DNA from 2 places in the Pseudoalteromonas spongiae UST010723-006 genome. Region 1 is predicted to be linked to the other one. Evidence: predicted binding sites of a transcription regulator. Region 1 holds the regulator's gene; the other holds the start of a gene.
The links. The regulator LexA, encoded in region 1, represses DNA repair genes until DNA is damaged. The targets are predictions, from matches to a motif close to TACTGTATNNNNATACAGTA.

Region 1 (16,205 bases):
CCACCATTGACCATGCGATGTACTTTCATCGTCCATTCCGTTTAGATGAATGGATTTTATATGCTGTAGATAGCCCTTCAGCCAGTGGAGGCCGAGGGTTAGTTCGAGGGCAGTTCTTTAATCAGAAAGGTGAGTTAATTGCCTCGACGATTCAAGAAGGTGTGATTAGAAAATATGGATAAAAAAGGCGGTGTATACCGCCTTTATTTTTGTTGTCGATAAAAGCTAGTTTTCAAGTGCACTGGCAATACTTGGGTTAAGTTGTTTTAGAATAATTTGACTCAACTGCTTTGTTGTCTCGTTGCCTGTGATGCGGCCTTGTTCGCAATCATCAATCATGTGGTTATGCTTAAGCGTGCTAATAAAACCAGACAACACTTTTTTATCGAAGAATTCTGGTGTATCGATACCAAATAGTTGTGCAAGCTGTTGTGCAAAATCTTGGCTTTGCGTTTCAAGCTGGTCGCGCGAAATGCTGTCACTTGCCAGAATTAATTTAAGTACGCTGGCATAGCGAATTAATGTGCACTGGATAAAGCGTGCTAACAAGTTAAGCTGAGCTAGAGATTTGCTGCTAGGATTAACTGAAATCGCATCGTTTTCAACGGTTAATAACCCAATACCGCTCAAGGCTTCAAGTGAGTCATTTAGATACGTTTCGCAATACGGTTGCATAAACCACTCCTGTTTAAAGAGCGGATATAACGCGTTAACTTGCTTGATTAGCTGGTCGCGAGAAATGTGTTTTTGGCTAATTAAGATTGAGCTAATTAGACTTGGTACTGCGAATAAATGCAGTACGTTATTGCGGTAATAGTTCAGTAATACTTTTTGCGTGTCTTGAATACGGATTACTTCAACTCGCCCTTGCGTAATCACTTCAAATTTATCTAACGTGAGTGCGTGTTCAAGCAGCTCTTCTGCGCTTTTGTTTGGCACACTGACATCTTTGCTGTACGGCGCTAATTCAAGCAATCTCAGGTAGTTTGTCATACAAGCAATGAGCTCGTTACGCGTCATCGCCTGTTTTTCGGTGTTTAACAAAATAGATGACATTAAAGTAACGGCATTGATCGCAGCCGCATTGTTGATGTTGACCATAACTGAATCAGCAAGTTTGCCAACCATTGGCGTTAGCCAATTAGGCTTTTCATTTGCAGCAATGCTGTCGCGCCAATCTGACTGGTGCTGGGTAAGGTATTGATTAATGTTGATTGGTTCGCCAAAGTTTACATTACCTTTGCCGTAATTCTTGAGCTTACGTAGAGTTTTGAATACGCCCAGTACTGACTCATTTTTCTTTTTTTGTCCAGCAAGTTCACCAAGGTAAGTGTTTACTTCCATTACATGTTCGTAACCAATATATACAGGCACGATTGAAATTGGACGATCGATACCGCGCAAAATTGATTGTAATGTCATCGCTAACATACCGGTTTTAGGTGGAAGCAAACGGCCAGTTCGGCTGCGGCCGCCTTCGGTATAAAACTTAACAGCGTAGCCTTTTATAAATAACTGGCTTAAGTATTCACGGAACACTGCGGAATAAAGCTTGTTGCCTTTGAACGAGCGGCGTAAGAAAAAGGCGCCACAGCGTCTAAATATTGGGCCTGCAGGCCAAAAACTTAAATTTATACCTGCTGCAATATGCGGTGGTACAAAACCTTGATGGTAAATAACGTAAGTAAGTAATAAGTAATCCATATGGCTACGATGGCACGGCATATAGATGATTTCGTGGCCTTTGTCGGTCAGCTCTTGAATCCGTTCCGGGTTATTTACTTCAATACCGTTGTATAGCTTGGTCCACAGCCAAGTAAGAATGCGCTCAGAAACACCGATCATTGATTCGTTATAGTTGGCAGCAATTTCATCAACGAGTTTTATGGCATTTTGTCGTGCTTCTACAATTGAGATGTTTTTACTTTTTGCTTCATCTTCAATTGCGGCTTTGACAGTGCTTGATGCTAAAAGACCTTGATACAGCTGATCGCGAGATGGCAGTTTAGGGCCAAGCGCAGCGAGCTTCTGACGTTTAAAGTGGACGCGGGCAACACGAATGAGTTTATGCGGTAAATCATCACTTTGTTGCTTACTGGTAAGCTGCGATAGTTCTAATGGACGACTAAAACGAATTAAGTTGTCGCGGCCAGATAGTAACACGACAAATACTTTACGTAACCAACTTGGTGTAAGAGAACTGGATAAAATAGTGCCAAGGCCTGGCTTTTCTTTACCTGGATTGCGTCCCCATAAAATGGTGACCGGAATAACTTGTAAATCGGTAACGTCAGATTGTTTTAATGCTGCAAATATTTCTTCGCTAATTTCGAGCGCTGGGCTGTCTTTTTTGGCTTTACCAAACAGTGGCGAGCGATGATGAATTGGAATGTACCTTGGAACTTGTTTATCACCAATTTGCTGAGTGACCTGAGGGTCTGGTAAGCCGAGTTTTTTACAGGTGCTGCGCAACGCGGCTGAATCAGAAAAAGAATTTAACAATGTGATGTAAACGGTCGGCTTGTTCTTATCTATTGCGAGGTTGTCTAAAGGGTGTTCAGGCACTATTTTCGAACGTACTAAAAGCTTGTTCATACCGTTTGCAAACCACTGAATCATAGAGCCAACCAACTTCATAACACCAACCTAAAAACAAAAGGGGCGCTAGCATACCAGTTAACTCTAAAAGATTAAATAACTGGTCGTGCCAGAGGAAAAATAAAGCAATTTACTGCGATGATTTTTGATTTGCAGCAATTATCGTCTGTAACTAAGCATAGTGCTAATTATCAAATAATTAAAAGTTGCGAAATAAGAATAACTGTATATACTCACAGTTATCTGTACTGTATGGAAAACCAGTGAATGAGACCATTAACAAAACGTCAGGCACAAATCTTAGAACTTGTTAAAGTATTTATTAAAGATACTGGCATGCCGCCAACGCGCGCAGAAATCGCATCGACACTCGGTTTTAAAAGTGCAAACGCTGCAGAAGAGCATTTAAAAGCATTAGCCAAGAAAGGCGTAATTGAAATGGTGCCAGGCGCTAGCCGTGGTATTCGTTTAGTGGAAGAAGATGAACCCGAGCAACTTGGTTTACCATTAATTGGTCAAGTTGCCGCAGGTTCACCTATTTTGGCTAATGAGCACATTGAAAGCCATTATCAAGTGGATCCAAACCTATTTAACCCATGTGCAGATTTCCTACTGCGTGTACGTGGTGAGAGTATGAAGGATATCGGCATTATGGATGGTGACTTACTTGCTGTTCATCGCACGCCAGTGGCGAATAATGGTCAAGTGGTTGTAGCCCGTGTTGATGAAGATGTAACGGTAAAGCGTTTTGAAAAAGCAGGCAAACAAGTACTATTACATGCAGAAAATGACGATTTTGACACAATTAAAGTCGATTTAGAGCATGATCATTTTAATATCGAAGGCCTTGCGGTTGGCGTTATTAGAAATGCTGACTGGATGTAATACACTTTTGTTGACCTTGGCTAGTGAGTAATTTTGCTAGCCTCACCCTGCTTTAAAACACCCTATTTCTTACTATAACCCCTTCTATTTTTACATCTTCAAAAATCGCTAACTTATAGATTTATAAAAAATTTATCTTAAATTTGACTTGCGTAAAATTTAATCGTTTACTAGACCTTAGTAGTAACCTTGTTTTCTTTTTAAGCAAAGTGCGGCTTTTAGAAAACAAGTATAATAAAGAAAATGGAGTGATGCTGTAGTGCGTCGTGCGATTTAATCGCTAAAACTTTCACTGACCATTTCCTAACAACATAATAATAATTAGCTAAGGAGCGAGCATGAGGCTAGTGAAACTATCCTTATGGTTACTATTGAGCTTTCCTTTTTTAGCAGTTGGGACGAGTCAATATAACTTACCTGTTGGGGTGACAGACATCAGCCGTGATGTCTACGAGCTCCATATGACAATTTTTTATATCTGTTGCGTTATTGGATTAGTAGTATTTGCCATTATGTTTTGGGCAATAATTCATCACCGTAAATCAAAAGGAGCAGTGCCTGCTCAATTTCATGAAAGTACCAAAATTGAAATACTGTGGACCGCAATTCCATTTGTAATTTTGATTGGTATGGCAGTGCCTGCAACCAAAACCTTGATTGCCATGGAAGACACCACTAAAGCTGACCTAACGATTAAAGTCACAGGGTCACAATGGAAGTGGCATTATGAATATCTTGACCACGATGTGTCGTTCTATTCTGTTCTTTCGACTCCACGTGAACAAATCACCAATCAAGATCAAAAAACAGAAACCTACCTATTAGATGTTGATAAACCCCTTATTATTCCAAAAGGAAAAAAAGTACGCTTTTTAATGACTTCGGACGATGTAATTCACTCTTGGTGGGTACCTGAGTTCGCGGTTAAAAAAGATGCGAACCCTGGCTTTATTAACGAAGCGTGGACTAAGGTCAATGAGACCGGTATTTATCGCGGTCAGTGTGCTGAGTTATGCGGAAAAGACCATGGCTTTATGCCAGTGGTTGTTGAAGTTAAAGAGCCTGCTGAATTTGAACAGTGGTTGGCAAATGCGCAGCTTGAAAAAGCGCAAGCAGCGGCTGCAGAAAAAGCGTCACTTGATCTTACACTATCTCAAGATGAGCTAATGACGCTAGGAGAACAAGTGTATATGGCTAATTGTGCTGCGTGTCACCAACCTACTGGGATGGGATTGCCAGGTGTGTTCCCAGCGCTAAAAGATAGCCCAATAGCACTTGGCGATGTTAAAGCACATATCGATATTGTGGTTCATGGCAAGCCAGCAACAGCAATGCAAGGCTATAGCAAAATGTTGTCACTAAAAGAATTAGCGGCAGTAGTGACCTATGAGCGAAATGCTTGGGGTAACAACACTGGCGATTCAGTGCAACCAAGTGATATTCAAGAATCTGTGGGAGAAGCACAATAATGACAACACTAGCTGAATCTCATCACCACCATCATGCGCCAACGGGTTTAAAACGTTGGCTATTTACGACTAACCATAAAGATATCGGTACGCTATATCTGCTATTCGCTCTGTTAATGTTTTTAACGGGTGGCGCAATGGCACTGGTTATTCGTGCCGAATTATTTCAACCAGGCTTACAATTTGTAGAGCCACACTTTTTTAACCAAATGACTACAGTTCATGGCCTAATCATGGTTTTCGGTGCAGTTATGCCTGCGTTTACTGGCTTGGCAAACTGGATGATCCCTATGATGATTGGTGCGCCAGATATGGCACTACCGCGCATGAATAACTGGAGTTTTTGGATTTTACCATTTGCGTTTTTCATTCTGCTTATGTCGTTATTTATGGAAGGCGGCGGCCCAGCTTTTGGTTGGACGTTCTATGCCCCACTATCAACCACATACAGCAATGATAATACGGCACTATTCGTCTTCGCTGTGCATATTATGGGCATTAGTTCAATTATGGGGGCAATCAATGTAATTGTAACCATAGTGAATATGCGCGCACCTGGCATGACGTATATGAAATTACCGCTGTTTGTATGGACGTGGTTAATTACTGCATTTTTATTAATTGCGGTGATGCCGGTACTTGCTGGGGCGGTGACTATGGTGCTAACTGATAAATACTTTGGCACAGATTTCTTTAACGCGGCAGGCGGCGGCGACCCTGTAATGTTCCAGCATATTTTCTGGTTCTTCGGACACCCTGAAGTTTACATCATGATTTTACCGGCGTTTGGTGTTATCTCGACGATTATTCCAGCGTTTTCACGTAAGAAACTGTTTGGCTATGCCTCAATGGTGTATGCCACAGCATCAATCGCGTTTTTGTCGTTTATTGTATGGGCGCACCACATGTTTACCACTGGCATGCCATTGGCGGGGGAGTTGTTCTTTATGTATAGCACCATGCTGATATCTGTGCCTACGGGGGTAAAAGTTTTTAATTGGGTAGCGACAATGTGGCGTGGCTCGATTAGCTTTGAAGTGCCGATGCTGTTTTCCATTGCGTTTATTGTGTTATTCACCTTAGGTGGTTTCTCTGGATTGATGTTAGCAATAACACCGGTAGATTTTCAGTATCACGATACTTACTTTGTGGTTGCTCACTTCCACTATGTGTTAGTAACGGGGGCTGTATTCTCGATAATGGCAGGAGCTTATTATTGGTTACCAAAGTGGACAGGCAACATGTATCACATTGGTCTTGCTAAAACCCATTTCTGGTTATCGCTAATTAGCGTAAACATTCTGTTCTTCCCAATGCATTTTGTGGGCTTAGCCGGTATGCCGAGACGTATTCCTGACTATGCACTGCAGTTTGCTGATTTTAATGCATTGATCAGTGTTGGTGGCTTTGCCTTTGGTTTATCTCAATTACTTTTTGTTGCCGTTGTTTATAAGTGTGCAAAGGGTGGCGAAAAAGTACCTGCCAAAGTGTGGGATGGGGCTGAAGGGTTGGAGTGGGAAGTTGCATCGCCTGCACCTTATCATACGTTCTCTGAGCCGCCGGAAGTGAAGTAATGAATAACGTTAAGCTACTCAAAAAGCTAATCTTAACCAGTTTATTAATGTTTGCGTTTGCCTTTGCGCTGGTGCCACTTTATGACGTGTTCTGTGATATCACAGGGTTGAATGGAAAACCTAATATGGAGCAGGCCCAAGTGAGTGCGCAAAGTGATGAATCGCGCAGTGTACGCGTTACATTTATCACACACGCGCAAGCTGGCGCACCGTTTAAAGTCAAAGCTAAACGCTACAGTGTTGACGTTAGCCCGGGTGAAATGGAGCGCATAGAGTTTATTGCGCAAAACCTTTCGAGTAGCAACAAGATAATGCAAGCCGTACCGTCAGTAGCACCAGGTCGGGCGGCTAAATATTTACATAAAGTGTCTTGCTTTTGTTTTAATCAACAGCCGCTGACAAGCAAAGGTTCAGCGGATTTGCCATTGCTCTTTTACCTCGACGAAACCTTGCCAAATGATATTCATGAAGTGACCTTGTCGTACACCATTTACGATATTACAGCAGATGTTGAAGGTAAAGTTGCAAGCAATAGCAAGCGCGATGGAGAGTTAGTCAATGAAAACTCAATATGAAAAATATTATGTACCTGAGCAAAGCCAATGGCCGATTGTGGGTGCTGTTGCTCTGTTCTTAATTGCCATTGGAGCTGGCTTAGCGGTAATGCAAACTGCTAAACAGCAAGGTGGTTTTGGTTTTCACATTTTAATCTTAGGCATTGCGGTTTTACTTTATATGCTGTTTGGTTGGTTTAAAAATGTGATTGATGAGTCTCAAGGTGGACTTTATTCATCGCAAATGGACCGCTCGTTTAAACAGGGTATGGCGTGGTTTATTTTCTCTGAAGTGATGTTTTTTATGGCATTTTTTGGAGCGCTATTTTATGCCCGTACATTTGCTGTACCGTGGCTCGGTGGTGATAGCAATAACGCGATGACAAACGAAGTGCTATGGCCATCATTTGAAGCTGTGTGGCCTTTAGTCAGTACGCCCGGTGGTACAGAAACGCAAGTAATGGGTTGGCAAGGTTTACCACTTATCAACACGATTATTCTTTTAACCTCATCGGTGACTTTGCATTTTGCACACACCGCAATTGAGCATGGAAAACGCACGCAGTTAAAGGTAATGCTTGGTTTTACTATTGCTTTAGGGGCGATATTTTTAGCGCTACAGGGTGAGGAGTACGTTCATGCATATCAAGATCTAGGTTTAACACTGGACTCAGGTATATATGGCAATACGTTCTTTTTGCTAACTGGCTTTCACGGCATGCATGTCACGTTAGGCACGCTCATTTTACTTGTCGTATTTATACGAATTTTAAAAGGGCACTTTAGTGAAGAAAAGCACTTTGCTTTCCAAGCTGCAGCTTGGTATTGGCATTTTGTTGACGTTGTATGGTTGTGTTTGTTTGTCTTTGTTTACGTACTTTAAAGGTCAATAACCACTAACCAACAGTATAAGGATTGCTGTTTGGTGTGATGATGCCAAACAGCATTGCCAGCAAAATAATCATCAGAACAATTGCAGAAAATAACACTCGGCGCCCTAAATAATGGGACATAGAGTTTGCAGCAGCGTCGCTTTTAAGCATACAAAACAGTGCTTTAAACAAACTAAAAACGATGTAAAACAATAAGAATACGATAATTAATTTTATCAACATAAGTTTAGGGAGTTTGCTATATGCGGTTAATCCAGAATAGTGCAAAAAGCATCACTCTGCTAGTGTGTACAACAACTGTCGCATTAATATGCACGAGTTTAGCTGTGTGGCAGTATCAAAGATCACAGCAAAAAATAACGATTATTAAAAAACTAGAACAGCTTAGCCAACAAGGGGTTATTCCTTGGTATCAGCTCGCTAGTTTACCAAGCGATTGGCTTGCAACGGGACTTAAAGTATCGCTATCCGGCGAAGTCTCTTCGCAGTTTTGGTGGCTTGATAATCAAGTGGTTGATGGCAGTTTTGGTTACGACTTGATCGTTGCCGTGAAACCAAAAAACTCTTCACGCTGGTGGCTGGTAAATCTTGGTTGGTTTGCGGGCTCGTTAAATCGAGAGCAATTACCAGAAGTAAGCTTGCCGCAGCAACTAAAACTCACCGCATTATTAAAGGTTGGTAACTTTACCAGCTTCAACTTGGTATCAAATGATCTTGAATTACGCCAAGGACAACGGTTGCAATACATTACGCCAGAGTTTGCAGCAAGTGCGCTCCAGCAGCCATTCGCGCCATATATTCTTTATGCACAGCCGGACAGTGCGCTGGGCGAATTTCATTACCAAGTTATTAATATGTCGCCAGATAAACACAAAGCGTACGCCTTGCAGTGGATTTTACTCGCTCTCGCTGCGATTGTGATTGGTGCGGTTATATATCGAAAAGGAAGTGCACATGAATAAGACTCTTGGACTTTTTATTATTTGTTTTTTAGCACCAGCGTTAACTGCTTTTTTGGCGTTAAAGTTTGATTGGCTTGAGCCCGCACAAACTAATTTCGGGCATTTCGTTGAAAATGAACAGAAAATTGAAAAGTGGCCGGCGGAATCTCAACTTAAATGGTCGCTCGTTACTTTGTCGGAAGAGGTTTGTGCGCAACATTGTGAAACTCGAAAGCAACTAATTAAAAATGTGTTTGATGTGCTTGGTAAACATAATTTATATGTGGGGGCATTTTCCCTTTCTAGCAGCCAGCAGGCATTGCAGCTGACCAATTTAACTGCACATGAAAATGCTGTTACACAACTTGAAAATCAAACACTTGCTATTGAATCAGATGCAATTTATTTAGTCGATCATCACGGTTTAATAGTGCTTGAGTATCCCGTTAATTATCAGCTTCAGTCAGACAATAATATGAAACGCGGACTTATTAAAGACCTCAAAAAGTTGCTCAATTATAGCCGCAGTAGGGCTTAGGAGGTGCGAATGAATCACTATCATAAAATTGTACTGTTTGGCTGTGTTTTTGCATTTATTGTGGTGGGGTTAGGTGCGTATACGCGACTTAGTGACTCTGGCTTAGGCTGCCCTGATTGGCCTGGATGCTATGGTTTTTTAACTGTGCCTAATGAGGCGCATGAGCTGGAAAAAGTCGAAGAACACTTTCCAACACACGAAGTCGATCAAGGAAAAGCGTGGAAAGAAATGATCCATCGCTATTTTGCTGGCACATTAGGCATAATTATTTTGCTTATTGCGATAATGGCATTTAAGCAACGGCAACATCGATTAGCACCTGTGAAGTTACCGTTGTTAATTCTGGGGCTAGTTGTATTTCAAGCTGCGTTAGGCATGTTAACAGTCACTATGAACTTACAGCCGCTTATCGTTATGGGGCATTTGCTTGGAGGCTTTACGATTATGAGCTTGTTGTTCTTGCTCTATATCAGGCTTACCACAGAGCGTATCCCTGGTGGTGATTCGGGCGCTAAACCTCATTATAGCTTGGCAATAATCGCTTTGGGCTTTGTTATTTCGCAGATTGCATTAGGTGGATGGTTAGCGGCAAATTACGCGGCCTCACATTGTGCAGATTTTCCTTTGTGCGGCGCCAATACATTTGAGCGTTTTTCATTTACGAGTATTTTCCAATTACCGAATGATCACGCCAGTTATGAGTTTGGAGTGTTGTCGGCTGAAGCGCGTATGTCGATTCACTTTCTCCATCGCATTTGGGCAATGGTTACCACGTTTGTCGTGCTTTGGGCTGGTTTTAAAATTCTAAAAGACTGTTATTCAACAATAATAAAACGAGCTATTTACCATATTTGGGTGGTGTTGTTTTGTCAGGTTGCGCTGGGAGTTAGCTTAATTTTGATGCATATTCCGCTCAATATTGCGCTTATTCATAATATGACAGCATTATTGCTACTTTTAAGTTGCGTTCGGCTTGCATATCTCATTAAAAGCAAGTGCTAGGGAGTAAACTATGACCAGTTATGTTTTACAATTTCAGCGCTCACTAAGCGCTAAAGTTCATGAATACTTAGTGCTTTGTAAACACAAAGTTGTGATGTTGCTAGCGCTTACCGCTGTGGTTGGACAAGGTTTGGCACCCCACGTTGGGCGAAGCTTGCTAGAGCAGATGTTAACCATAGTAGGTATCGCATTATTAGCCAGTAGTGCTGCGGTGATTAACCATATTGTTGATAGCGATATAGATAAAAAAATGAAGCGCACCGACTCGCGCCCAGTCGCAACTGGCAGTGTGACAAATCGTCAGGCGTTTGTCTTTTCAATGACGCTGTTGGTTATTGGGTTTTGCATGTTAGTTGCTTACGCAAATTGGCTGACCGCTTGGCTTACCTTAGTTGCTTTAGTCGGTTATGCGTTTGTTTATACGCTGGTATTAAAAAGACGCACGCCACAAAATATTGTGATCGGGGGCTTTGCTGGCGCGATGCCGCCATTGTTGGGCTGGGTGTCTGAAACTGGCTCAATGTCAGCAGAACCTTGGTTATTAGTGATGATAATTTTCACTTGGACACCACCGCACTTTTGGGCGTTAGCCATTGATCGTAAAAAAGATTATGAAAACGCAAAAGTCCCCATGTTGCCTGTAACGCATGGTATTGAATTCACCAAAACAATGGTGTTGTTATATAGCGTTTTATTGACATTGGTTTGTGTTTTACCGTTTTTAATTGGTATGTCAGGAAACTTTTATTTAGCGGTAAGTGTGTTACTTAATGGCGTGTTTATGTATCGTGCTTGGGAGCTAAAATTTGCTGCCAAAGAAAAGTCTGCGATAAAGCTATTTATCTATTCCATTTGGCAACTTATGATACTATTTATCGCACTATTTATTGATAAGTGGTTGATTTAAATGAGCCAATTTAAGCTATTAATTGTTACATCTTTAATCTTTATGGTTTTGGGTTGCGGCCCAAAATCACCTCCGCAAACAAACGCATTACTCTATCAAGAGGCTAAGATTGTTAAGCCATTTGTGTTGCAAGACCAAAATGGCCAACAGGTTACTAATCAAAACTTAAAGGGTAACTGGACGCTATTATTTTTAGGTTATACAAGTTGCCCAGATATTTGCCCAATGACGTTGGCAAAATTAACTCAGATAACAAAAGAGTTATCGCCTAACTTTGCCATAAATGTATGGTTTGTATCGGTTGATCCTAAGCGTGATAACGCAGAAAAACGCAAGCTGTACATTGATTACTTTAACCCCGATTTTACTGCTGTTTCTGCAGAGCATAAGCATTTATTTCCATTTGTTCGAAACCTAGGTTTAGTGTACGCGATTCATGATGATGGTGAGTCGGAAAATTACACAGTTGACCACAGTGCATCAGTCACGTTAGTCGACCCAAATGGCGCGGTTAGAGCCATTTTTAAACCTGAATTTGCCAAAGGCAAAGTACCGTTAATTAATCAGAGTGAAATGACACAAGAACTGACCTCAATTATTGGTTACTACAGCAATTAGTATCGATTTATGATCTGCTAACGCATTAATTAGCTTTAATTAAATCGATATTATTTTGGCAAATTTTCATTCTGGGTCTACGCTTAATTTTAAGCGAACAAGGAAAGAAAATTATGTATCAGTTACCTGCTGAGCTTGTCATAAACTCAGTCTCTGAGCTTAAAGAATCTCTCTTAGATTTATTATCGAAACAATCGAGCATTGATCTGGATATTTCCTCGGTTACTCGTGCTGATACCGCTTCAATTCAATTACTCTGTTCGTTGCAAAAAAATCTAGCGGAAACTCAGCATCAAATTACGTGGCATGGCAAAAGTGATGCGTTATTTGCTGCAGCAAAAACATTGGGAGTGCAAGATTTTCTTGCCTTATCAGAACAATAATTTGGGGTCTGTATGAAAAAGATTTTGGCGGTTGATGATTCTGCATCAATGAGACAAATGGTTGGTTTTACGCTTAAAAAAGCTGGTTTCGATGTAACAGAAGCGAAAGACGGAAGCGAAGCGTTAGAAATCGCTAAAGGCAACAGCTTTGATGCGGTCATTTCTGATGTGAATATGCCGATTATGGACGGCATTACACTTATTCGAGAATTAAGAGCGCTACCTGCCTACAAGTTTACGCCTATGCTAATGCTTACTACCGAATCGGGACTGGATAAAAAAACCGAAGGTAAAGCCGCTGGCGCCACTGGATGGATCGTAAAACCATTTAATCCAGATCAGTTATTAGCAGTAATTAAGAAAGTCATCCGATAAATCAGGAGGTGGCATGAGCATAGACTTAAGCCAATTCTTTGAGGTTTTCTTTGAAGAGAGCCTTGAAGGTTTGGATGTCATGGAATCGGAGTTACTCAACCTCACACCTGGTGATGTAGATAACGAGACGATTAATACTATTTTCCGTGCCGCGCATTCTATTAAAGGTGGAAGTGGGACCTTTGGTTTCACACATGTTTCCGATTTTACCCACGTTTTAGAGACCCTTTTAGACCAAATCCGAGAAGGCAGCAGAGAGTTAGCCGCCGAACATGTGAATCTGCTTTTGCAGTCGGTTGATTGTTTGCGCGAAATGTTAGGTGATTTACAAAATAATCAAGAAACAGACCTAACGACTGCAACTCAGTTAAAAGAAAAGTTTGAGGCAATTTTAGCGGGTGAGTCACAGCCAGCTAGTACACCGGTAGCTACAAATAGTAGCAGCGATAATCCACCTGTGGAGCACGGTGCACTTGATACCTACGAGGTGATTTTTAAGCCGCAACATCATTTATTTAAAACGGGTAATGAGCCCATCTATTTGATTGAAGAGTTGGCAGAACTAGGTCAGCTCGACGTGACTGCAAATTTAGATGATGTACCTGATATTCATAACCTTGCGGCTGACGAATGTTTTTTAACTTGGTGCTTTTATCTTGAGACCGATAAAGGCGAAGAGGCAATAAAGGAAGTATTTGAGTGGGTTGAAGATGATGCCGAAATCACTATCACTTTGTGTGGCGGATTGTTTGGTGACGACCCCATAGAATCTGAACCAGAAGGTGTTAGTGAGCAAGCTACTGAAGAGGCATCAACGCCAACAGCTGAAAGTAAAAGTGACAAACCTGCGCCAGCAGCAAAAGCTGCTGCGAAAAGTGGTTCCACCGAAAGTACGTCAATTCGGGTCAGCATTGATAAAGTCGATTCACTAATTAACATGGTTGGCGAGCTGGTAATCACTCAAGCGATGCTTACACAGCTTGGCGAAGGAGAAATTACTGAAAACAAATTAATGGCCTTGCAAGAAGGACTTGCACAACTTGCTCATAACACACGCGATTTGCAAGAAAGTGTGATGCGAATTCGCATGCTGCCAATCAGTTTTGTATTTAGTCGCTTTCCGCGTTTAGTGCGAGACACATCGCAAAAGCTAGGAAAAGAAGTTGAACTAAAACTCCTTGGTGAGCAAACTGAGCTTGATAAAACAGTAATGGAAAAAATTTCAGATCCTATGGTGCACTTGGTGCGAAATTCACTGGATCATGGCCTAGAAACGCCAGAACAGCGGGAAGAGGCAGGTAAGCCAAGAGTTGGTACCGTAACACTTAATGCATTTCATCAAGGCGGCAACATAGTTATTGAAATTATGGATGATGGTGCTGGCTTAAATACACAAAAGATCAAACAAAAAGCGATTCAAAACGGCCTAATTAGCGACTCAGACGACTTATCGGATGATGAAATTAATGAGCTAATTTTTATGCCCGGTTTTTCAACTGCAGATGAAGTGAGTGATATCTCTGGCCGTGGCGTAGGTATGGACGTAGTAAGACGCAATATCCAATCGCTTAATGGCTCAATTGAGGTTACTTCAGAACAAGGTATCGGTTCCACTTTTACAATTCGCCTACCGCTTACTTTGGCTATTTTAGATGGTCAGTTAGTGACAGTGGCACAGCATACTTACATCATTCCGCTTATTTCTATTGTGGAATCATTACAAATTGATTTGAAAATGGTGAATTGCGTGGGTGGCGGTTTAAACGTTTTACGCTTACGCGATGAATACATTCCTATTTTACGATTACATAAAATCTTCAATCACAGTGGTGCAATTGAAGATCTCGATAAAGGCTTACTGGTTATTGTTGAAAGTGACAACCAAAAAGTCGGGTTATTAGTTGATGATTTATTGGCACAGCAACAAGTCGTCATTAAAAGCCTAGAGGCCAATTATCAGAAAGTAGAAGGCGTTTCTGGGGCGACTATTTTAGGTGACGGAAGAGTATCGCTAATTATTGATATTACGGGGCTAATCAAATTAGCGGGCCTGAAAAAAGCAGGTACTTCTGAGCTTGCAATTGAGCCGATAGAAAGTGAGGAAGCTTGATGGAAGCGATAGCAAATGATCTTCTCGAGTCGAGCGAAGAGAATCAAGAAGAGAATATCTGCCAGTTTCTGACTTTTATGATGGCAGATGAAGAATATGGTGTGGATATTCTCACAGTGCAAGAAATCCGTGGTTGGGAGGAAATAACTCAAATTCCCAATTCGCCAAGTTATGTAAAAGGTGCCATTAATCTGCGCGGCACAATAGTACCAATTATTGATTTGCGTGCGCGATTTGGCTTGCCGCAGGCGCCGTATAGCTCAGTCACTGTAGTAATTGTGGTCAAAGTTGACCTAGAAAGTGGCGATAAAATTATGGGATTAGTGGTTGATGCAGTATCAGATGTTTACAGCATTTCAGAGTCTGATGCGCGCGATGTACCTGATGTAACTAATACTGAAAATACAGAGTTTGTTCATGGTCTGGTCAATGTCGGTGAAAAAATGGTTGTGTTGTTAGATTTAAAACGGGTGTTGAGTCTTGCCAAAGAGCCGGATTAATAAAAACAAAAACTCATCTACAGGGTGAGTGGTAAGTGAGTGTAAAAGCCGATGATGAAATGCAATCAAATAAAAAAGGGTGGAGATTGATATGTGGTGGTTTAGCAAAGCACCGGACGCAGCATCTGGGAAATCCGAGAGTGATTTAATTTTAGAAGCCTTAAGTCGATCTCAAGCTGTCATTGAGTTTAAACCTGATGGTACTGTAATTACGGCTAACACCAACTTTTTAAATGCGTTGGGATATCGCTTAGAGCAAATCCAAGGACAACATCATCGCATGTTTGTACCACCTGCACATGCCAATAATGCTGAGTATAGCCAGTTTTGGGCTCGACTAGCACGTGGCGAGTTTATCTCTGGTGAATTTAATCGTATTAACGCCGAAGGCAAAGAAATTTGGATTCAAGCGTCATACAACCCTGTTGTCAACGAACATGGTGTTGTTAGTAAGGTTGTTAAATATGCTACTGATATCACCGAGCAGAAAATAGCATCAGCTGATGCCGCTGGGCAGCTAGCTGCGATTAGTAAATCGCAAGCGGTTATTGAATTTAACCTTGATGGCACAATCATCACAGCAAACGATAACTTTTGTAGTGTTATGGGTTATCGATTAGATGAGATTGTTGGCAAACATCATAGTATGTTTGCAGAGCCAGAATACGCTTCGAGTCAGGACTATAAAGATTTTTGGCAAAAATTGAATCGTGGAGAATTTTGTACTGGCGAATATAAACGAATAGGCAACGGTGGAAAAAATGTATGGATTAGGGCGTCTTACAATCCTATTTTTGATCCAAATGGTAAGCCTTTTAAAGTTGTGAAATATGCGAGTGACATCACTGAGCAAAAAGA
Region 2 (16,205 bases), 1.2 Mb from region 1:
TGGATTTGTTCTAACTCGTGATGTTCTCGCTCTAAATTGCGATAACCTTCCACTAAATTATCTGCCATTGAATTAATTGCCGCGGCAAGCTCATTAAATTCATCGATTTTTCCACCGCGAATGCGTTTATCGAGGTCTTGATGTGCAATTTCAATTGCTAATTTTTTAACACGCTCTACTGGACGAGACATAAGACGCGCAACAACCAAACTGACGAATATCGAAACAATCAACAAAATGGCAATCTGTAACAATAAAAATTGACGGTAATTAGCAAGGTTACGATTGTGTTCTTGCGCCGTTTGTATCAAGGCAATTTGCCACTCAAACGGTTTGATTTTTGCGTAACTTTTATAAACATTATCACGCTCTTCCAAGCGCTTTTGTCGCTGGCGTGAATCTGCGATTGGCGTTTCGTTTGCGCTAATCGTTAGCCACTGAGAATAGGTTAGGTGTTTTGCAATGCTATTTACGAGTTGTTGAATCGCCGATGTTTCTAACATTAAGCGCAAATACCCTACTACCTTCCCATCACTGCTGCGGATCGGCGATGAAAAATAAATACTTTCAGGGTCCTTATTGTTTGCACCTGAATAATGCATTACTGGTGCTGGCGACATAGATTGACGTTTAAAGTAAGCGAATGACGATTCATCTCGGCTCTGTTGGCCAATTCGAATGTCTTGAATGTTTTTACCCGCTGTATTAATAAGCGCCACCGAGGTAACATTCAATGTGTCTTTTACGATCACATTTCGCAAAATAGCATTTATTTCAGCGAGTTGTGCTTCTTGTTCAGTACCATAAGCGGTAAGAAAGTTGGCAAACTGGGGAATATTACTGTCGGCACGTACATACTCTAAAATTGTATTTAAATATGATTCAACGCGTTCTTTACTGCGGTTAAGCGTAAGACGTCGCACCGTGGCTTGGTTTTGTTCGTTAGTTGCGACTTTTTGCGTATACGCAATATATGAAATAAACGATGTAGGAAGCACTAATGAGGCCAACAAAATGGCACTCAATACAAACTTTAGTTTCATTGAATTAACCGGGCATCTAGTAAACGCTCGCTGCGAATTGGTTTAGCAATGATCCCTTGCCCAACATAAAATTGATTGTACACACCAATAACACTGTTTAAGCCTGCGCTATTTTGCGACGTAAATGCTGCAAAATTATCCGCTCGATTTAACAGTTTAACGCCATTTAACTTAATACTTTGCGGTGTTTGTTTGATGACTCGCGCAATGATTTCATTACCTTTACTTGGATTTTCAAGCCACCAAGCTTGCGCCTCAAACCACGCATCAACAAACCCACGCGCTGCCTCATGATTATTTTCAATAAACGCGCTTTGCATCGCTATAACATCTGGAATTAAGCCCGGTGTTTGGGCACTTGAGTACACAACGTGCGCACCACCTGCAACCATTTCATCTACGTAGGGTTGCCAAGTATGTGCATAGTCGATGCTATTATTGTTAAGTAACTTCGCAGCATGCGACACTTCGATATTCATTAGCGTCACATCATCAATTGCGATGTCGTTTGCATCCAAAAAGCGGCGTACTAATAACTCACCAAAACCACCTAAGTTGGTGCCAATTTTAGTGCCTTTAATCACTTGTTGGTCACTTCGCGCTAAAATCGCGTCACCGCCACTCGACTCGTCTGCCACCATAACAATGCGTGCATCAGGGTACTGCTGTGAAAGGTTCATTACATCACCCAGTGCTACCGCAATCGCGTCATACTCTGCCGCCGCAAATTTAGCTAACATGCGGTCGGTATTACGCGGGATTGATAACTCTAAACTAATATTGCGCTTTTTTAACATACCCAACTCATCAGCAAGAATAACTGGGTAATAACCTGGCCACAAATCAATTGCCAAACTAATCGAGGTAATTGATGCCTGATTAAGTTTACTTTGACGATTCCCGTTATCGCAGCCTGATAAAAATATCAGCATGGCGATAAAGCAAACCTTTAAAACTCCTTGTAAGCGGAACATTTCAAAAAGGCCTAAATCACATAATTAACTTAAGAGTTAAATAAGGAACGAGATTAAAGAAAACAATTAAGATCTTATAAAAAGCAAAATATTGAATATAAACTACATTCAATGCTTTATGCTCTACGTTAAATAGCTGGCTGTGAATACTGACAATGGTGCTGCGAAAAAGTAAAAAAATCACCATGCTAACGCTAACGATTAAACAATTAGCAATGGTCGCCCAACCGAGAAACGTTGTTATCTGATCAATTGACATTAGAACCCCTTAATCTTTTACATAATGTAAGATTAATGTACTTGCTGTAGCGGTGCAATGTTATCAAGCATTTAGTCGCTAAAATTGCTTACCACAGCGGGGTTCTGTAAGGTGTGATTATAATTACACTTTATTTTTTTTTCGTTACTGCTATAGTACTGTATAAAACAACAGTTAAGAAGGTGCAATATGGCCGTTGAGGTATGTTACAAAGTAGTTAGAGATGGAGTCGAACGCATGACATTTACATCAAAAAAAGAGGCAGACGCATATGACAAAATGTTGGATATTGCGGAAGCACTTGAAGCCATGCTTGGTGAAGTTGATGTGCCGTTAAGCGAGCAACAAAATGAAGCGCTGGCCCTTGAAATGGCAAAACGTAAAGACCAATTTATTGCAGCTTTAAAAGGGGGAAAACCAACCCCGCCTAACAATAAAGCAAAAGTAACTGATATTAAAAAAGTAAGTTAAATAAAAAAGCCACCGTGAAGGTGGCTTTTTTATTTATGCGTAAATTTACTTAATTACAGTTGCAACTGCATCGGCAAAGTAATCTAAGTTTGCTTGGCTAACGCCTGCTACATTTACACGGCTTGAGCCGACAATGTAAATTGAGTACTCTTTTTGTAAACGTTCAATTTGCTCTGGCGTGATACTTAAGAAAGAGAACATACCATGTTGTTTTTCAATAAATGAAAAGTCTTGTGCAACGCCACGGCTATGAAGCGCCTCAACAATCGTACTACGTAAACCATTAATACGATTACGCATTTCCGCAAGCTCTTGATGCCACTCGGCAGTTAGCTCTTCACTACCAAGAATAGTATCAACAATTGCAGCACCGTGAGCTGGCGGCATTGAATAGATACTGCGCACAACACTTAATAGTACTGAGTTAGCAACGTCGGCAACTGCGCTCGATTCTGAAATAATTGAACACGCGCCGATACGCTCGCGATATAGACCAAAGTTTTTAGAACAAGAAGAACAAATGATCATTTCATCAACTGTTTCAGCTAATAAACGTAAGCCTGCCGCATCTTGTTCAAGGCTGATTCCAAAACCTTGATAAGCAATATCGATTAACGGCGTAAAACCAACTTCTTTTGCAAGATCTGCAACTTGTTGCCATTGCTCTGCGTTTAAATCCATACCGCTTGGATTATGACAACATGCGTGTAACAACACGATATCGCCTTTAGGAACTGTCTTTAAGGTGGCCATCATTTCATCAAACAATAAGCCTTTATTCTCGTAATCGTAATACGGATATTCTTTAACTGTTAAACCAGCAGCTGAGAATAAACCAATATGGTTTGCCCATGTTGGTGTAGTTACCCATACGCTCGCATTTGGGTTTGCTTTTGCGATAAATTCTGCAGCAACACGTAGAGCACCTGTACCACCTGGTGCTTGCGCTGTGCGAACACGGTTTTCTAAAAGCGCTTTATGCTCACCCAGTAATAGAGATTCCATTTTTGCACAAAAACCTAAATCACCAGCTAAGCCAATATATGATTTACTTGTTTCATTTTCTAAACGAAACGCTTCAGCTTTTTTTACACAGCTTAAAATTGGGGTATCACCCTGTTCTGTTTTATAAACACCAACGCCTAAGTCGATTTTATTTGGATTTGTATCTTGGCGATATTTGGCCATCAAACCTAAAATTGGATCCGTTGGTAATGGCTTTAAGTTTGCAAACATAGTTATCTCTTAAATTGAATTTTTGCTATGGGATGAAGCCCTAGCTTACCATACTCTCTGTTGTGGAGAAGTATCTAAAGAAAATTTCATGGCGATAATCAATAGAACTTTTTGCTTTAGATTATTCAGGTAAGTAATTGGGTACTATTTCACATACAGCCTGTAGTAAAGCTAGTGCATCACTCGTAAACACATCATTATTAAACGCTTCGGCGTCAATAATGCCAAGTACTTCGCCAGATTTCGAAAAGTAAGGCAGGCAAACTTCCGATTTAACTGCGGGATCGCAAGTATAGTACTCGCCGCCATTAGCAACATAGTGTTCTACGTTGTTAATCACGCGTCCTTTGCCATAAAGCGCAACAAAGGCATTGTTGCTAATACGCGCATAGTCTTCATCAACAGGAAAAAGTGGGCGGCTTGGTTTGCCAAAATAGCTTAATTTAAGTAGCTGCGTTTGATTATCAATCGAGCGTGATTGGTAAATACCAAACCAATCAATTAGGTTTTGTTGCTCAACAAATTTAACGATGCGAGCAAGTGCAGCCATTGCATCAACATTTTTTTGGCGCTTATCTACATGCTGCGTAAGATCAAACGGCGCTTCTTGCAACTGACCGAATAAGCTACAGGTTCCGCCCTCGCCCAATTCAGGAATAAGGTACTGCCACGTAATATCCAAGTGATCTGTTTGCGTAATTTCATTTTCAATTAATTGACGGAAATCAGCCACTTTTTGCGTATCTAAAACGTAATCTGAAAAATCTATTGAATTAGCCATATAGCCATCTAAACATCTTTTAAAAAATAAAGTTTACATGGCTTATATTGGTTTATGCAATACTATTCTTAACTTAAATTACAAATAAATTTAGATTACGTAGTTAATGGCATTTATGGGCCGTTACAAATAAGGTGAATAGAAAATCAAATGGACATTTTAAATGTGCTAACCAATTGAGCGTAGTAGCTTGTACTGCAAATTTGGCACTTTTTATTGAGACCACCTAACCTTTTGTTTTTATAAAAAATAAATATGGCAAAGTAACAAATCAAAGCAGCTTTTAACATGCTGTTTTATAATGGTACCACTTTAATTATGTAATAGTGAGTACGTTACAGTGATGCTATTTCCGCTCTCATTTTGTGAAACTGATTCAGCAATCTCTTTAATTAAGCCCAAGCCACGGCCATGAAAATTATTGTCGTCATTAGCAATATTCTTCCTTGTAAAACCATCACCTGAGTCCGTTATTGTAAAACTTATTTTGGGGTCTTCTGGTAAGTAGCTCACATCAATATTAATCGCCCCTGCCGAAAGCTCTGCTAATCGCTCAGCACGAAGTTCGTAGTACTCACAAAACCCTTCATCACTATCTTTTAAACAGGACTCGAGCCCTAATACGCCGTGTTCTAGTGCATTGTTAAATGTTTCAGAGATCAGCAAAAACAAATTAGAGCGATGCTCAGAACAGCCTTTCATCGCACAAATCATTTCAACAACATCAACAACTGGATCAGTTTGTTTTAAGCGTTCTGCATCTAATGTCATTGCCATGTTTAACGGCGTTGTCATGTATTCATCGCTCAATTGGGGCTCAATATTTGATGGTCTGCATTTTACCAACGCTAAACTTAAATCATCTTGCTGATCTTGCTTACCCGTAAAACGCCTAACCGAGTCAACAATGGAGCCTAATTCAGTAAACGATGAAGCCGTCACCTTGCGCAGTAATCGTTCTTCACCAAAAAATTCGCCTTTGGTATTTTCTGCCTCGATGACACCGTCGGTATACAAGATAATTTTGTCATCTAATTCCGTTTCTACGTAAATAGTATCGCGTTCAAATTCGTATTCTTCGAGTATACCTAATGCCATATGGCGCGATGTTAGCTTCTGCTTAACCTTGCCTTCTTTACTCAACAGAAAACTATCAGGAAGCCCTCCCAACCAAGCTGAAAATGATCGACCCGAGCTGTTTAGCTCAAGAATCGTTGCCGCGCAAAACATGTTGCCTGGTAATAATTCACTGAGAGTTGAATTTAATTCAGCGGCAATATCGCCAACAGGTAAACCTTTTTGCGTCATTGAATAAAAGATTTTTGATGCTGGAAGCGCTCCCATCGCCGCTGCTAACCCATGGCCGGTAAAGTCCCCCATCAAGACATAAATGCCGCCGGTACAACTCGGTGCCATTAAAAATAAGTCACCGTTAAACATGGATGCCGGCGATAAATTAAATTCAACAAGTTCAGGTAACAAAAAGCGCTTTTCCAGCGCATTTTCAAAAATATGTTCAACTAGCTCGTGTTCGCGTTCAGTATGTAGCTGATAGTAAGCAAGTTCTTGGTTTTGTTTGTAGGTTTTTATACTGAATTCGCGTGTCCGCGCATGGGCTTTAATTTTTGCCGAAAGAATTACTTTATCGAAAGGCTTATTCAAAAAGTCATCACCACCAACCTGCAAGCATTTTTCTAGGCTGCTTTTGTCATCCAATGCGGTGATAAAAATGATAGGAAGATATACATCTGCAGATTTGGCTTTTAGCAACGGCGCTACTTCAAAGCCATCCAATTTAGGCATTACAACATCAAGCAAAACCAAGTCGGGAGAAAACTTATCGAAAACCGTTAGTGCTTCTTCTCCGTCCGAAGCAAGGGCAACGTGGTGCTGCTCTTGCTCTAGCATAAAACGCAGTAAGTTACGATTTAGCTCCTGATCATCGACAACCAGAATTTTCATGGCTCAGTCGATGTCGAACTTTTTATCAAAACGAGAGATTTGTAAAATTTTCTTAATTTGAGGTCTGCAATTTGTAATATGAATACTGCTCACAGAGTCGCCTAACGACTTTTTCATATTTAATAACATTCCCAGTGCCGAACTATCCATGTAATCGGTTTCACGTAAGTCGATAATTACTTTTGGAGTACTTACGCCAACATCGGCATATGCGCTCCTAAATGATTGTACTAAGTTAAAGTCAAACTTGCCTTTAATCTCAATCGTAAATAATTTGCCATCTGGCGATAGAGCCTTATTCAAACTCATTTAATTCTCCTTGGAATGTCCTAATGCCTGCTAAATTTACGCCATTCGCTTTACTTAAATTAAGTACTTAACCCGCTAATTTGCAAATATTATCTTAAAAAAACTAAAAATAAATTGAACAATAATATGGTTGCAAAATTATGATAAACTTGCGTCATGCGTATTTACTTGGATTTATTATGTCAGACTCAAATTTAGTCTATTCCACAGAAACCGGAAGAATAAAACAGCCAAAAGAAGCACCTGAGCTCGATGTAAAATTATTTAAAGACGGTGCGGTGCGTATTGAACGCCAAACAAAAGGACGAAAAGGCAAAGGAGTGATGCTCGTTGTTGGAATTGATCCAAGCGCTCATGACTTAAAGAAGCTAGCCAAAACTTTAAAGTCTAAAATGGGTCAAGGTGGTGCAGTCAAAGACGGTATCATTGAAATTCAAGGCGATGACCGCGATAAGTTGAAGGGTTTGCTTGAGCAGCAAGGCTTCAAGGTGAAAATTGCAGGCGGATAATAGACATTGCTTGGTGATGGCAGCTAGCCATCACCAAATTAAACGCTAAAAGTGTATACCTTTCATTTTATCTATCATCAACGAAATCTCATGTTCTGGTACCGGCTTACTGTAATAATAACCTTGTACTACATCACACTTATTCAGCTTTAAAAACTCAATTTGTTCATCGCTTTCAACGCCTTCAGCAACCAGCTCTAAATTAAGCTTTTGCGCCATAGCGATAATTGCTGCAGTAATTTCCATATCATTGCTATCTTCTGGAATATCTTTAATAAATGAGCGGTCAATTTTTAAGATATCCAGTGGGAAGCGTTTTAAATAACTGAGTGACGAGTATCCCGTACCAAAGTCATCTATCGACAACGATAGCCCAAGCGATTTTAATTGATGCATTTGCTTAATAGAGCCTTCAACATCGCCCATTAGCATACTCTCAGTTAATTCTAGGTGCACGCGCTCAGGCACGATACCTGTTTTCTTAATCACCTTTTCTAGTAAAGGAATTAGACTCGTATCTTTAAATTGGCGTGCTGATAAATTAATAGAGATGCTGCTCTCATGATCTTTAAGCGCCATACGCTGAGCAAATGCACACGATTCCCACAATACCCACTCACCTAATTCAACAATTAACCCAGTTGTTTCAGCAATTGGAATAAACTTATCTGGCGCAATATGCCCAAGTGTTGGGTGGTGCCAGCGGATCAGTGCTTCAAAACCGACTATCTTCTCGTTGGTAATATCAATTTGCGGTTGATAATAAAGCTCGAACTGTTGTTCTTTAATCGCTATGCGCAGTTCATTTTCAATAAATAATCGCTCTTTTGCCGCGGCATCAAGGGTGTCGTTATAGAAGTAATAAGTGTTTTTACCTAACGCTTTTGCTTCATACATTGCAAGATCGGCATGTTTCAGTAACACATCTTCTTCAGGGCTTTGATCCGATGCCATTGTAATACCGATACTGGCGCTAACAATCACCTCGTTACTACCTAAGCGAATTGGCTGGCTTAAGGTATTTTGGATGGTGAGTGCCACTTCTGTGGCTTTTTCGCGGTCATCGATACCACTGAGCAACACAGCAAACTCATCACCACCAAGACGGGCAATGGTATCTTCAGCTCGAAGACGCTTTTGTAGGCGTTGTGCTACTTCCAACAGCAGTTGGTCACCCGCATCATGGCCTAATGTATCATTGATACGTTTAAATTCATCTAAATCAAAATAGAACAGAGCAAACGAGTAATGGCCGCGCGATGCTAAGGCTAAAGATTTTTTAAGCTGCATTCTAAATAACGCACGGTTGGCAAGCCCTGTTAGCGTGTCGTAATACGCCAACTGTTCCATTTTGCGCTGACTTTCTTTTACAAAGGAAATGTCTTGCGCAGAAGCAACATAGCTATAAACTTTGTGGTTATCATCGCGAATTGGTGAAACAGATAACGACACCCAAAGTGCACGTTTGTCATTGTTATGCAGTAACGTGTCACCTTTCCAGTGATGGCGCGAAAGTAAGTCCTGAACGATATCCTCAACCAAAATCATCATATCGGGTTCCATTAATACAAGTAATGGTTGTCCAATAAAATGACTTTTCTCAAACCCTGTCATTTCAAGCAATTTAGGGTTCACGTATTCAATATTGAGATTTTCATCGGTAATTACGATAGCTGAACCAGAGAATTCAACGGCTTTTGATAATCTTCTTGCGCGCTGCTCTGCTTGCTCTTTTTCATCTAGCTCTTGGCGTAAATCACGCATGGTCTTTTCGAGCTTGCCTGCCATTGCGCCAAACTCAAAATTGAGCAAGCCGATTTCGTCTTTGTTAACCGTTAGGTTTTGCGCCGTAGTAAATTGCCCTCTTGCAACTTCTCGCGAGCTTGCAACCAATGCTTTAATACGTTTAATTACTAAATGAGAAAGCGTTTGATGCAGCAACAATACGACCAACACAGCATATAAAATAAACAAGCCAAAAAACTTTACTTCTATTTCATCAATCGCCGAAAGTGCTTCAGAATGGGTTTTATAAACACCAATATACCAATCAAAATCACTAAACTTTTTGATGCTGAAAATATGCTTGCTGTCGTCAATGGCAAATTCACCCTGCAACTCATGACGCTGACTTGTTAATAGTTGGTCTACTTGATTACGCAATTCATCTGGTAACTGGTTTTTAGTATCCAACGAATCGTTCATGCTGCCGCTGAGGCGATTGATAATATCTGTTTTACCTTCAAACTGAATAATTTGTCCTTTGCCGTTTAACACAAACAGCTTGGCATCACCCACTTTGTCAGGGAACATCGCCTGCAGCTTTGGCAACTCAATATCACTGCCAGTAACGCCTTTAAATTCTCCGCCATAATGTAACGGTACAATAAGGCTAATAACCCAGCGCTCCCAAATGTCATCATAATAAATGGGGGTCCAGGTTGCTTCTAAGTTAGGGTTAAATTCAGGCGTTCCAATTTCGTAAAAAACATCCTGCCTAAAGTCATGGCTTGCCGGCACATTTAACGCCCAGTTTGGTGGCGATATGCGAATAAAACGGTCTTGGCTAATAAAGTAAAAATTAAAAAAGGTTTCGTCGGTTAAAATCGGCGCGATTTGCGACCATACTTTTTCTGTTTGCGAAAAAATACGTTTATATTCGTGACTATAGCTTTGCTGAGGAAGGAAAGCCGCAGAACGAACACCCGCAACATTGGTACTTGAAGAGCTGCGAATACTGCCGTCTTTACCAAAAACCAACTTACTCGGCACGATTTTTTCAGCAAGCGCGCTTTCGGAATAAAGGGCTTCTGTAACTATGGTATTGGCATCAATTGCGATGCGCTTTTTCTCATTAAGTAGGTTTTCAAAACGGCTAACAAATGGCTTCGATAACTCTGTTAGCACACCAAACTCTTCAAAAAGCAGTTGTTTGCGCTCAGATTTAACCATCAAGTACGCAGCAGATAATCCAGCTATTAAACAAATGGCTGATATTAATATGGATAACTTGGTACTAAGTGCGTTAATGCCAAAACTCGCATCCAAATGTTTAGAGTTCACAATGTAACCTTACTTCTGCTGCAACTCGTTGATTGTGGTGCTTGGAACTATAAAAGAATCTCACTAATTTCTACACCTTTTTTTCGGTTTATTGCAAAAAAGCCATAATAAATAATGAAAAAATCTGTTTTGGCATAAGTTACTCTCAATTTACTGTTGACTTTAACAACACTTATTTCTAAATTCGGGTATATGAACAAATTAATCTTTAACTTTAGCTTCTTTTTTCACCATCCGTAACTCGGGAGGCGACTTTGTCACGAACAAGCTAAAGTCAAACTAAACCTCCCACTGGGAGGTTTTTTTTTGCAATTGGGAATGAGGAAAAGAAAATGTCCAATGCACTTGAGTCCCTACGTCGGGATATCAATGAGATAGACTCGGAGTTACTAGTCTTACTCGCCAAAAGACGTCGCGTCAGCCACGGCGTTGTTGAGTATAAAATTGCCAACAACAAACCGATCCGTGATGAGCAACGTGAACAGGCGTTACTAGAAAAACTCATTAGTTATGGCAGTTCACTGGGGCTTGACGGTTATTACGTAAATCGTGTGTTTCAAACCATCATTGAAGATTCTGTACTGCATCAACAAGCAATGTTGCAGCAGAACCTAAATCCAGATCTGCACACAGAAACGAATCGCGTTGCTTATTTGGGTGGTCAGGGCTCATACAGCCAGCTTGCATGCCATAAATACTTCAGTCGTCGCCCTGGCAAACTTGTTGAACTAGGGTGCAGTAGCTTTAATGAAATCACCAATAAAGTAGAAACTGGACAGGCCGATTTTGGTTTATTACCAATCGAAAATACCTGCTCAGGCAGTATTAACGAAGTATATGACCTATTGCAGCACACACAGGTATCGATTGTTGGCGAACTAACACAAGCGGTAGAACATTGTTTAGTAGCAAGCCCGGGAGTTGCCATTGAAGAAGTGACGAAAATATACGGTCACCCGCAACCATTTGCTCAATGCAGCCAATTTATTAGTAATTTAAGCGGCGTACAACTGGCCTACAGCGACTCAACATCAAGCGCACTGAAAGAAGCGCTACAAGATGATGCAGGTGCTGCAATCGCATCTGAAGACGCAGCTCGCAAGGCTGGATTAGTGGTACTTGAGCCTAACCTCGCCAATCAAAGCCATAACCACAGCCGCTTTATTGTTGTTGCGCGTAAAGCAGTTAAAGTATCTAAGCAGATCCCGACTAAAACAACATTAATTATGGCAACTAAGCAGTCAGCCGGTGCGCTTGCTGATGCACTGATGATTTTCAAACAGCATAACATTAACCTAGTAAAATTAGAGTCTCGCCCAGTACCGGGGAATCCATGGGAAGAAGTATTCTATGTTGATCTAGAAGCAAACATCGATTTGCCAGAAGTTAAAAAAGCGCTAGATGCGCTTAAAGAAGTGACTGCCTACATTCGTATTCTTGGTTGTTACCAAAGTGAAACGTTGAGCGCCGTAAGCGTTGCAACTGAATAAAAAAAGGGGCGCTAAGCCCCTTTTTAATAATCTAACACTTTCGCGTCATTTGCCTTACTCAATAACGCTTTGCTTTGACTTAAAAAGGTACTGGCAGAATCTGAAAAAAAGGTTTTTGCAGCGGCAAAGTCATCAATTAATCCCGCTTTATCATTTTCCTTCAATTTTTCAAAGGTTTGTTGGAAAACCTCACAATACTCTTTCATCAAAGGTGCGACGTCTTCAAATTGCGCTAACATAATATCGCTGTAAAGCTCTGGCGACTGTGCAAATAAGCGCCCTACCATCATTAATTCCAAGTGATAAATAGGCGAAGAGCAAGATTCTATTTCTTCAAGGCTATGGCTTTGTTTCGCCAAAAATTGACCATAAACAAAGGTCGTTAAGTGGCGCATTACCTGCACAATTTGCATCGCTTCATCGTGCTTTTTAGCATCCATAGACACTAAATTACAACCCCACACGGTAAGCTGTTCAAGTAAGGAACTCGCTACGTCACAGGGCTTATTTTGACAAACAACAACGGTTTGCTTTACCCAATGAGGAATATCGGGACCAAACATCGGGTGTAATGCCAGTACCGGTCCTTGATGGTGAATTTCCATCGCTTTGAGTGGTGATGATTTAACGCTGGTAATATCAACCAATAAACACTCAGGGTGTAGTTTTGGCATATCTGCAATAACTGATTCAACCGCATGAATTGGCACAGAGACAATCACGCAACGTGCTTCAGATAACAAACTATCACGCTCACTTTGATTATCTTTATCAAGCACGTTCACCTGATAACCCGAGCGCTCTAACTGACGCATGAACAATTGGCCCATTGCACCTTTACCACCCACTATCACCATTGGCGATAAGTGCGGCGCAACGCACGCTAAACCGAGTTGTTGATTTTGGTAAGATTCACGCATAAGTCGACGCAATACATCCTCGACTAATTCTGGGCTTACCCCAGCAGCAATTGCTTGTGATCGCCGTGCATCAATTAATTCGGTTTCTCGCGATGGTACATAAACGGGTTGACCTTGTTGTTGCTTATAAGCGCCAACTTGAGCTGTGATATGATTTCGTTTAGCTAATAGTTCAACAAGTTGCCTATCACATTCATCAATTTGATCTCTTAACGTATTCAGTGCGCCCATTACAAAGTAAACCTTTCTTTACAGCAAGTAAATTAATATATACAAAATAATATCAAGCTATCTCGCTGAGTAAAAGTGTTAAAATTAAATACGTTATACAAGTTAGCTATTTAGCCCATATTTAAGAACTCTTTCTAGGGTGTTAGCTTTCTTGTTAGATACAGCGCGGAATTTTTAACAGACTTAGGACATTAAGTTCTGGAGTCGCTATTTTTAAGAGGTTATTCCACATCAATAAACCTGAATATCACATGCAAATATTCAGCTCACCAACGATGTTGCCTAAATCAGATAATACAAATATCACAATTTCAAGTAAGTGAATCAGCAAACCTCTCCACAGTATAGTTAGTAGTGTGCGAAGAATTAGAGGCTTGTTGAGTAAATTCGTATTGCTGTGACTACCAAGGTTTGGTGTGTAATTCAATAATACCCGCAACGCACATCAATTAAGAGTTTATCGAAGTTAATAATGAGTTGAATCTGGTAGGCTTGTGTAGATACGTTCTTTGTTTGATAGGTAATTTTTTGTTTTATAAAAACAAAACAGGCTGAGCAAAGCTCAGCCTGTTTAGATTCTGAAAGTTCAGACGTATTAGTTAAGTTTTTCTTTAATACGTGCAGACTTACCAGAACGCTCACGTAGATAGTAAAGCTTAGCACGACGAACTGCACCGCGACGCTTGCGCTCGATGCTGTCGATTAGTGGGCTGTGTGTTTGGAAAACACGCTCTACACCTTCGCCGCTTGAGATCTTACGTACAGTGAAAGAAGAGTGAAGACCACGGTTACGCTTAGCGATTACCACACCTTCGAACGCCTGTAGACGCTCTTTGTTACCTTCTTTAACACGTACTTTAACAACTACTGTATCACCAGGGCCGAACTCTGGTACGTCAGATTTAAGTTGCTCATCTTCAAGCACTTTAATAATATTTTGGTTTACTTTTGCCATTATATTTCTCACATTTCCTAGGAGTAACTGTCTTCTAGCCACAAACATTATGTTCTTGCTGAAATTCAGCGAGTAACCTTGCTTGCTCCTCAGTCAGAGCTAGGTTTTGCAACAAGTCCGGACGTCTAAGCCAAGTTCTACCCAACTGTTGCTTTAAGCGCCAGCGAGCGATTTCTTTATGGTTTCCACTGAGCAATACAGCGGGCACCTGCTTACCATCCAATAATTCTGGCCGTGTATAGTGAGGGCAATCTAATAAGCCGTCAGAAAATGAATCCTGCTCGGCAGACTGATTGTGACCTAACACGCCTGGCACTAAACGAGATACTGAATCGATTAATGTCATTGCAGCGAGTTCGCCACCGGATAATATAAAGTCACCAATTGACCATTCTTCGTCAATGTGTGATTCAATTAACCGCTCATCTATACCTTCATAACGACCTGCCACTAAAATCAACTTTTTATGGTTTGCAAGTTCTTGCGCACCTTGTTGATCTAGCTTTCTACCTTGTGGTGATAGATAGATTACCTTTGCCCCTTCACCCGCTGAAGCTTTCGCTGCATCGATGGCATCTCGCAATGGTTGCACCATCATTAGCATACCAGGGCCACCGCCGTATGGGCGGTCATCCACAGTTTTATGCTTATCAAAAGCATAATCACGCGGACTCCAACAGTTAAAATCGATTAAACCGTTTTTAACTGCGCGACCAGTAACACCTTGCTTTGTTACCGCATCAAACATTTCAGGGAACAGTGAAATAACACCGAACCACATGTGTGCCTGTTGCGACATTTAAAAGCTAGGATCCCAGTCTACGGTAACTTCTTTAGCATCTAAATCCACCTTTAACACTACGCTCTCGGTTAAATATGGAATTAAACGTTCACCTTTTCCAAATCCGTCGTTAGGGTTAGCTTTAACCACTAAAACATCATTAGAACCTGTTTCTAGCATGTCGTCGACCTTACCTAAATCGTAACCTTTATCAGTTACTACAGTAAGACCGATGAGATCTCGCCAATAAAACTCACCATCAGGTAAGTCTGGCAATTGTTCTTCAAAAACAGCAATTTCAGCATTTGTTAACACATTTGCTTGGTCACGGTCTTCAACATTTGCCAACTTGGCGATAAAACCTTTGTTGTGACGACGCCAGTCGACCACTTCAACGGTTTGCCAGTTTCCTTGTTGCCCTATCAACCATGGGCTGAAATCAAAGATCCCTTCGGGATCATCAGTAAATGAATGAACCTTAAGCCAACCCTTAATGCCGTAAGGGGCGCCGAGTTTGCCTGCTATAAATTTGGCTTGCTCTTGACTCATGGTTACATTACGCCTATTAAGCCGCTTTACGAGCGTCTTTAACTAACTTAGCTACACGATCAGAAAGACCTGCACCTTGACCTACCCAGTGATCTACACGATCAAGGTCTAGGCGAAGTGATTCTTCTTGACCACGAGCTAGTGGGTTAAAGAAACCTACTTTCTCGATGAAACGACCATCACGCGAGAAACGGCTATCCGCAACCACGATTTGATAGAATGGACGCTTCTTAGCGCCGCCACGTTGCAAACGAATAGTTACCATACCGTCCTCTACATAGATTGATTGATTTCATTAACATAAAAACTAATTTTACTTCCCTAACGGGAAGCCCGAGAATTGTACGAATTTTTACTCTGATTGCAAGTTAAAATGCACTCTTTTGGCTACTTTGTGACAGTTATACCAACATCAATACAAAAAAAGCACCAAAACTGGTGCTTTTTTAACAACTTTGCAAAGTTTAGAATTTCGGGCCGCCGCCACCCATCATGCCAGGTGGCATCATGCCTTTCATATTGCGCATCATTTTCATCATGCCGCCTTTGCCTTTCATCTTCTTCATCATTTTCTGCATTTGTGTAAATTGCTTTAATAGCTTATTTACGTCTTGCACTTGCGTACCAGAACCTGCAGCGATACGCTTTTTACGAGACCCTTTAATGATGTCT

Region 2: a site for LexA is predicted at 2,433-2,452, ahead of PSPO_RS04505 (YebG family protein). Genes of this name have one in related genera too.

The regions. Positions count from the first base shown of each region.
Region 1 is NZ_CP011039.1:2,938,596-2,954,800, reverse strand. It holds gene tesB (acyl-CoA thioesterase II) at 1-182, shown strand, start outside; gene plsB (glycerol-3-phosphate 1-O-acyltransferase PlsB) at 226-2,637, opposite strand; gene lexA (transcriptional repressor LexA) at 2,866-3,483, shown strand; gene coxB (cytochrome c oxidase subunit II) at 3,822-4,952, shown strand; gene ctaD (cytochrome c oxidase subunit I) at 4,952-6,526, shown strand; gene PSPO_RS13565 (cytochrome c oxidase assembly protein) at 6,526-7,101, shown strand; gene PSPO_RS13560 (cytochrome c oxidase subunit 3) at 7,085-7,963, shown strand; gene PSPO_RS13555 (DUF2909 domain-containing protein) at 7,977-8,195, opposite strand; gene PSPO_RS13550 (SURF1 family protein) at 8,216-8,935, shown strand; gene PSPO_RS13545 (hypothetical protein) at 8,928-9,452, shown strand; gene PSPO_RS13540 (COX15/CtaA family protein) at 9,462-10,454, shown strand; gene cyoE (heme o synthase) at 10,465-11,361, shown strand; gene PSPO_RS13530 (SCO family protein) at 11,362-11,979, shown strand; gene PSPO_RS13525 (STAS domain-containing protein) at 12,093-12,362, shown strand; gene PSPO_RS13520 (response regulator) at 12,375-12,737, shown strand; gene PSPO_RS13515 (chemotaxis protein CheA) at 12,751-14,847, shown strand; gene PSPO_RS13510 (chemotaxis protein CheW) at 14,847-15,347, shown strand; gene PSPO_RS13505 (methyl-accepting chemotaxis protein) at 15,439-16,205, shown strand, end outside.
Region 2 is NZ_CP011039.1:938,979-955,183, reverse strand. It holds gene PSPO_RS04520 (sensor histidine kinase) at 1-1,043, opposite strand, end outside; gene PSPO_RS04515 (ABC transporter substrate-binding protein) at 1,040-2,017, opposite strand; gene PSPO_RS04510 (DUF6868 family protein) at 2,034-2,276, opposite strand; gene PSPO_RS04505 (YebG family protein) at 2,466-2,747, shown strand; gene PSPO_RS04500 (amino acid aminotransferase) at 2,793-3,983, opposite strand; gene PSPO_RS04495 (GAF domain-containing protein) at 4,105-4,764, opposite strand; gene PSPO_RS04490 (ATP-binding SpoIIE family protein phosphatase) at 5,077-6,726, opposite strand; gene PSPO_RS04485 (STAS domain-containing protein) at 6,730-7,035, opposite strand; gene yciH (stress response translation initiation inhibitor YciH) at 7,215-7,544, shown strand; gene PSPO_RS04475 (EAL domain-containing protein) at 7,590-10,607, opposite strand; Phe leader region at 10,799-10,915, shown strand; gene PSPO_RS04470 (chorismate mutase) at 10,940-12,097, shown strand; gene tyrA (bifunctional chorismate mutase/prephenate dehydrogenase) at 12,121-13,248, opposite strand; gene rplS (50S ribosomal protein L19) at 13,844-14,203, opposite strand; gene trmD (tRNA (guanosine(37)-N1)-methyltransferase TrmD) at 14,238-14,984, opposite strand; gene rimM (ribosome maturation factor RimM) at 15,003-15,533, opposite strand; gene rpsP (30S ribosomal protein S16) at 15,550-15,798, opposite strand; gene ffh (signal recognition particle protein) at 15,998-16,205, opposite strand, start outside.